Regions from separate parts of the Brevibacillus sp. M2.1A genome, predicted to be linked through region 2. Evidence: a T-box and tRNA genes for the amino acid it is inferred to sense, from the RefSeq annotation. Region 2 holds a T-box; the other holds one or more tRNA genes.
What was found. A T-box is a leader RNA that pairs with one kind of tRNA and senses whether it is charged. The one in region 2 lies ahead of thrS (threonine--tRNA ligase), so its partner is inferred to be a tRNA-Thr.
Positions count from the first base shown of each region.

Region 1: it has a tRNA-Thr gene. The T-box ahead of thrS (threonine--tRNA ligase) is inferred to sense a tRNA for this amino acid. The anticodon was not compared.

Region 1 is NZ_JABSUY020000001.1:3,341,497-3,344,912, reverse strand. Features, by position in the region: gene HP567_RS16615 (VanW family protein) at 1-10, opposite strand, end outside; gene HP567_RS16610 (NAD(P)/FAD-dependent oxidoreductase) at 169-1,215, opposite strand; tRNA gene HP567_RS16605 (tRNA-Leu) at 1,395-1,481, opposite strand; tRNA gene HP567_RS16600 (tRNA-Thr) at 1,489-1,564, opposite strand; tRNA gene HP567_RS16595 (tRNA-Asp) at 1,607-1,683, opposite strand; gene HP567_RS16590 (C40 family peptidase) at 1,861-2,769, shown strand; gene HP567_RS16585 (hypothetical protein) at 2,847-3,089, opposite strand; gene HP567_RS16580 (M3 family oligoendopeptidase) at 3,210-3,416, opposite strand, start outside.
Region 2 is NZ_JABSUY020000001.1:2,241,218-2,244,633, forward strand. Features, by position in the region: gene mqnC (cyclic dehypoxanthinyl futalosine synthase) at 1-221, shown strand, start outside; gene ytxC (putative sporulation protein YtxC) at 400-1,320, shown strand; T-box leader at 1,346-1,581, shown strand; gene thrS (threonine--tRNA ligase) at 1,642-3,416, shown strand, end outside.

The sequences.
Region 1 (3,416 bases), 1.1 Mb from region 2:
CTTTCTTCATTTCTACTTCCTCTCCCATATTTGTTGATCGATTTGCTGACGCGGAGTTCCCTATTTATATAGACTGTCAATATTTTTATACCTTGCCTCTTACAATGTAACGTATGGGAAAAGCGACGATCAACCTGCAAATGTTGGGCTTTTTGTCCTACATCAATTCTACTCGTCGTCCTCATCGATAACCCCAAGGGCTTTGTTCTTTTCTTTAAAGCGCTGGTTATGAGAAGAAACGTACGCCATTCGGTCTGCTACCGGGTCAATATGCAATTTGGCACTATTTACAGCCACAGCCGCATCGGTGAATGCTCCCGCAATCAGCGTAATCTTGCTGTCAAAGCTAGCAAAATCTCCCGCCGCAAAAATCCCTGGCAGATTCGTTGCCAGACGAGGACTGACAAACACGTTCCACTCATCCATGTCCAAGCCCCACTCGTTAATTCCAGTGAAATCGGCCTTCAATCCGTGATTGACAATAATGGCGTCTACATCGATTTGCTCTGTCTCGTCTGTCTCCAGATGACGTATCGTCACTTTATCGATCGTTTCTTTGTCTGAGCTTTGCAATTGCGTGACCGCATATGGCGTACGAACGATCGCAGAGGACTCTTTCATGCGCTTTACATTCCGCTCATGTCCTCCAAATACATCTCGGCGATGCACGATAGTGACGGATGCTGCGATTTGTACCAGTTCATTTGCCCAATCGACCGCGGAGTCCCCGCCCCCTGAGATGAGGACATGCTTCCCACGGAATGGCTCCAGTTCCTGCACCGTATAATGAAGATTTGTCACCTCGTAGCGCTCGGCTCCTTCGATCTCCAGCTTTGCCATCTTCAAAATACCTCGACCCAAAGCCAATATGATCGTGCGGGTCCAATGTCGTCTCCCCGATTTTGCAACGAGTATGTAAGTTCCATCTTCTTGTGGCTCTAATCCAATGATCGCCTCACCTAAGACGATGGTAGGATCAAACGTCTTTGCTTGTTGTACCAGATTGGCAATTAGCTTTTCACATAACTGTGGTGGTACACCGCCTACATCCCAGATCATTTTTTCTGGATAGATCAACATTCGTCCACCGAGTTCTTCTTTCGCTTCAATGAGTTTTGTCTTCATATCGCGCATTCCGCTATAAAAGGCAGCGTACATCCCCGCAGGGCCACCGCCGATAATGGTTACATCAAACAGCTCCAACTTTTCTCCCACAACTACCCCTCCACTGTCTTTCTTGTTTGTTTATGAATCATCAAAAACGATAGTGAAAATGAGATTCATTATCATAATGTGATTGTAATGGAAAATGGAGGAGGATTCAACATGCAAGAAAAATAAAAAGGCTCGTCATTAGCTTCATCAGCTAATGTACGAACCTGTTGTTTGCCATATGGTGCGGTCGAGAGGACTTGAACCTCCACGGTGTTGCCACCACTAGAACCTGAATCTAGCGCGTCTGCCAATTCCGCCACGACCGCATAAAAATGGTGCCGGCAATAGGACTTGAACCCACAACCCCCTGATTACAAGTCAGGTGCTCTACCAATTGAGCTATACCGGCACATTAGAAAAACTATTAAATTCGCACATTCTCGTAAAAGAATGGCGGAGCTGACGGGACTCGAACCCGCGACCTCCGGTGTGACAGACCGGCGTGAACTCCAACTTCACCACAGCTCCATGTGGTTTTTGTCTCCATCTCGCGGCGACTTCTGTAATATAGCACGATCCTATCTCGTGATGCAATAGTTTTTAAAAAATAAAATAAAGATTATTTTTTTCATAGATTTACCAAGCAAAATCCGATAGAATTTTAGCTAGATATGCAGATTTTAGTAGATTGGTGGAGACGATGACATGAAAAAGACTTCGAGGCTACTCACCTTCCTCGCCCTCTTCACTCTGCTGCCTACTGCTGCCCATGCTTCCTCATCGGCATATGTGGTATCAGCAGGTGATACGCTGAGCAAAATCGCTCGCGAGCATCAAGTATCAGTGGAACAACTCATTCAATGGAACCAACTGAATGATGATAGATTGTCAATTGGACAAACATTGTCTATTCATGGTGAAAACACTTCTGGCTCCATTGCGACTGACACTCCTTCCGATGTAGCTGTCAATCAGAATGATAACGCTACCACTGAGTCTAAAGAACTAACAGCTGGTGAAAAAGCCCGCGTCACTGGTGACGTGCTGAATGTTCGTAAAAAGCCTTCGACTGACGCAAAAGTATTAGGCAAGCTACGATTCGGTTCTATTGTAGAAGTCGTAGAGACGGGTAGTGAATGGACGAAAATCGAATTCGAAGATCGTGAAGCATACGTTTCTACAGAGTTCCTAAGTCCAAACCTCACTTCTACCGTTTCGCTGCCTGCCGAGGTAAATGCAGAAGATCTGGGTCGTTTGAAGGAAATTTTTGAACCATTGCTTAATACACCATACGTCTTAGGCGGAACTACTCCGAATGGCTTTGATTGTAGTGGCTTTACTTCATACGTTTTTGAGCAGCTTGGGGTTACACTTCCGCGCACTTCTGAAGATCAATTCCGTGGTGGTCAAGAAGTATCATTGGATCAAGCACAGCCTGGTGACCTCTTGTTCTACGATTCGCTTGGCAAAGGACGCGTGTCTCACGTAGCGATCTATCTGGGTAATGGGGCAATCGTGCATGCGAATGGCGAAGATGTTCGTTATGGCAAAGTCGAATACATGCATAAGCTCTACCCGTTTTACGGCGTGAAGCGTTACGCTAATTTCCAGTAAGCTTTCCTACACAAATAAGCAAACAACAGCCCTCTCTGCTTTTACAGCAGGTCGAGGGCTGTTTGTCTTTTTTGTGCTTAATGTATTTCGTTATTATGGGCCTGCTGATTCTGTTGTTGTTGCCCTCCGATTTCGATTTTGCCCAACGCTTGCTTCATTTTGTCGAGTTGGAGTTGATAATCGCGAACGACTACGGTAAGAACACTGACAGATTCCTTGAAATCCGGCTCGCTGCTTACTCTGTCGATGGCTCTATGTAAATGCAGCATCTTGTTCTCCGTTTCCCGTAATAGGTCGAGTAACTGCAATCCGTTTACCACGTAATCACCTCATCTGTTTTTTCTTACTTTCTCCTTCCCCTCTGTTCCCTATGCGCACAAAAACGCTTTGTATCATAAATAAAAAACGTCCGCTCATGACATAGCGGACGTTCTTCCTGTTTAGTTCAGGCGAGCAGATGCGAGCTCAACGAATTTGTCGATATCTTTTGCAACCAAAGAGAGAGAATTCCGCCAGAAATCAACTGAGCGTACGTCAACATCCATGATAGCTGCAACGTCCGCAACGCTCATTTTGCCCGTTACTGACAAGAGCTTGTCGTACTGCTCAACAAAAGCCTCCCCGCGCTTGAGATACTCTGCGTACAG
Region 2 (3,416 bases):
AGCTTTCTCTCTCTTACGGAGCGAACGATTTCGGCCAAACGATGATGGAAGAAAACGTTGTTTCCGCAGCGGCATGTACGTACAAGGTCAACACGAACCAAATTTTGGAACTCATTCGCGGCGCAGGCAAAATTCCTGCACAGCGCAACACACAGTATGACATTCTCCGTGTTTTCAAAGACGGTGAGATGGCAGAACGTGATTTTGTCATGCAAAACTAATAAACGAAAAAACGCTTCTCTGCCCCTCCTTACAAAGGGAATTTGGCAGGGAAGCGTTTTTGGGTTTTTAATCAGGAACTTTTTACCTGCAACCTTCCCTGAGTTTCCAACCGTTTAAAAGTATATCGCTCCTGACGGGACATATACTGTAACTACAATGGCGGTTGGGGGGATGGTTATGCAGACGTTTCGCGTATTGCTGGAGAATGTCCCTGAGCATTGTGACACGTATCGGACTATCGTAAATGAGATGACGGAGCGGGTCAACACTGCACCGGTGCGCATTACATACAGGGAGCAAGAAGAGAATGGATACCTCTTGTTCTACTTTCAAAGCTGGTGTGAGAGTGAGTATGACGCGCAGACCATCGAATGGGCGAGAGCCTTCGTTGCTCTTACATTAGCCGAATGGGTCATTCAGGTGAAGGAACCGAAAATTATGGAAGAAATGGCCACTGACTTACTCGCAGCCGAACAGATGGAAACCGAGTGGGCGGAGATTTTCCCTTATATTCAACGCATGTGCCAAGAAATCGAGCTAGATGGCAGGGAACTGTTAACGGCGACAACACGCAAGGCAAACGTATATCGCAAAGTTTTCACCTATCTGGAGTCGGAGCGAACGATAAACGTTTTGGGTTTCATCCGGTTTCGATTGCAGGAGCACTGGAACGAGTTATTCGAACTCGTGGAAACTGGTATTGATGAATATCTGGAAGACAAGCAATATCAAGAGTTTGTCGAGCTGTTGCGCTATTTCATTGCTGTACAGGAAACCAAGCAGGAAATCGTTCATGTCGTTCCTAGTGTGGACAAACCTTTCCATCTTTATGATAAAAAAGGGGATCGTCTTTGGCTTGAACAGTTGGATACCGTTCTGAACATGGACGAACAAAAATGCAGGGACGAAGATTATTTGGTCAGTGCTTTGGTTACACTGGCTCCTGAGAGTATCGTGCTCCATTTGGCTTCGGAAAAGCCTGGGCTTGTACAGACGATCCGCAGTATTTTTGACGGTCGGCTTATTACTTGCCACTCTTGTTCGCTTTGCCTATCCGAGAGACGTGTACTTGACGGGAATAATCCCTCTAAACTATAATAGCAACAACAACTTTACATTGCTTATAAATACGATGAGAAGGACACGGACAATAGTAAGGACGCTTTAGAGAGGCGGGTCACAGGCTGGAAGCTCGCTGCGTACTGTTATTGATCTACCACCTTCGAGTAGCTGCCGGGAACGAAGCGTAGGCTTTTACTATCGGTATGCCGGTTAAATACCGTTACATGGAATGAGGAGTCTGTTTTTGTGAACAGACTTGAAGTAGGGTGGTACCGCGAGAACACACTCGTCCCTTTTTGGGGATGAGTGTTTTTTTATTTTCTCAACCAAACAAGATACAGGAAGGAAGAATCCACAGTGGCACAAATTCATGTTACTTTCCCAGATGGAGCCGTTCGTCAATACGACGCTGGGATTACGATCGAGGACATCGCAGGCTCCATTAGCTCTAGCCTGAAGAAAAAGGCAGTAGCTGGTAAAAAAGATGGCAAGGTTGTCGATCTGTACACAGAACTCACAGATGACGCAGCGATTGAAATCGTTACCCTCGATTCTGCTGACGGATTGGAAGTATACCGCCACAGTACAGCTCACTTGCTTGCTCAAGCGGTAAAACGCATTTACGGCGCTGAAGTGAAGTTTGGAATCGGTCCTGTGATCGAAGATGGCTTCTACTACGACATGGATATTCCGGTTTCCCTTTCCCCAGAGGATTTGGGCAAAATCGAGGCGGAAATGGAAAAAATCGTGAAGGAAGACCTGCCGATTCGCCGCAAAGTCGTAAGCCGCGAAGAAGCAACTGCGATTTTCCAAGAACTGAACGATCACCTGAAGCTGGAACTGATTCGCGACCTGCCAGAGGATGCGACTATTACGCTGTATGAGCAAGGCGAATTTTTCGACCTCTGTCGTGGACCGCACTTGCCGTCTACTGGCTACATCAAAGCATTCAAGCTGATGAGCGTGGCAGGTGCATACTGGCGCGGAAAAGCAGAAAACCAAGTTCTGCAACGCGTATACGGTACAGCTTGGCCGAAAAAAGCAGACATGGATGAATATCTGCACTTCATCGAAGAAGCGAAAAAGCGGGATCACCGCAAATTGGGGAAAGAACTGGGCTTGTTCATGTTCTCCGAGGAAGCACCGGGTATGCCGTTCTATCTGCCAAAAGGCTTCACTGTTCGCAACGAGCTGGAGCAATTCTCCCGCCGTCTGCAACAATTGGCACAATACACAGAAGTGCGCTCTCCTTTCCTCATGAACGAGCGTCTCTGGAAAGAATCCGGTCACTGGGATCACTACAAAGAGAACATGTACTTCTCTGAAGTAGACAACGCGACTTACGCCTTGAAGCCAATGAACTGCCCAGGTCACATGCTGATCTATAAAAACGAGATGCACTCTTACCGCGACCTGCCGATCCGTTACTCCGAGTTCGGGCAAGTTCACCGCCATGAATACTCCGGAGCCCTGAATGGAATGCTGCGGGTGCGGACCTTCTGCCAGGATGACGCGCACGTATTTGTCCGTCCAGATCAGATCGCGAGCGAAATCAAAGGCATGATCACTTTGATTGACAGCATCTACAAGGTATTTGGCTTCGAATACAGTGTGGCTCTATCCACTCGTCCGGAAGATTCCATGGGCTCTGATGAGCTGTGGGAAGCAGCGGAAAGCTCTCTGAAAACAGTGTTGGAAGAGCTCGGTATGGCCTATGAAATCAAAGACGGAGACGGTGCGTTCTACGGACCGAAGATCGACTTCCAAATTACCGACGCGCTGAAACGCCGTCACCAATGTGGAACGATCCAACTGGACTTCCAAATGCCTGAGAAATTTGACCTGACTTATGTTGGTCAAGACAACGAGAAGCACCGTCCGGTTGTCTTGCACCGTGCGATGTACGGCTCCATGGAGCGTTTCATTGGTATCCTGATCGAGCACTACGCAGGTGCATTCCCGATTTGGCTGACACCAATCCAAGCACGCATCATGAACATCAGTGAAGTGCACATGCCATATGCAGAACAAGTAAGAGAAAAACTGCAACAAGCTGGCATTCGTGTAGAGCTGGATGGCCGCAATGAGAAAATCGGCTACAAAATCCGTGAAGCACAAGTTGAAAAAATCCC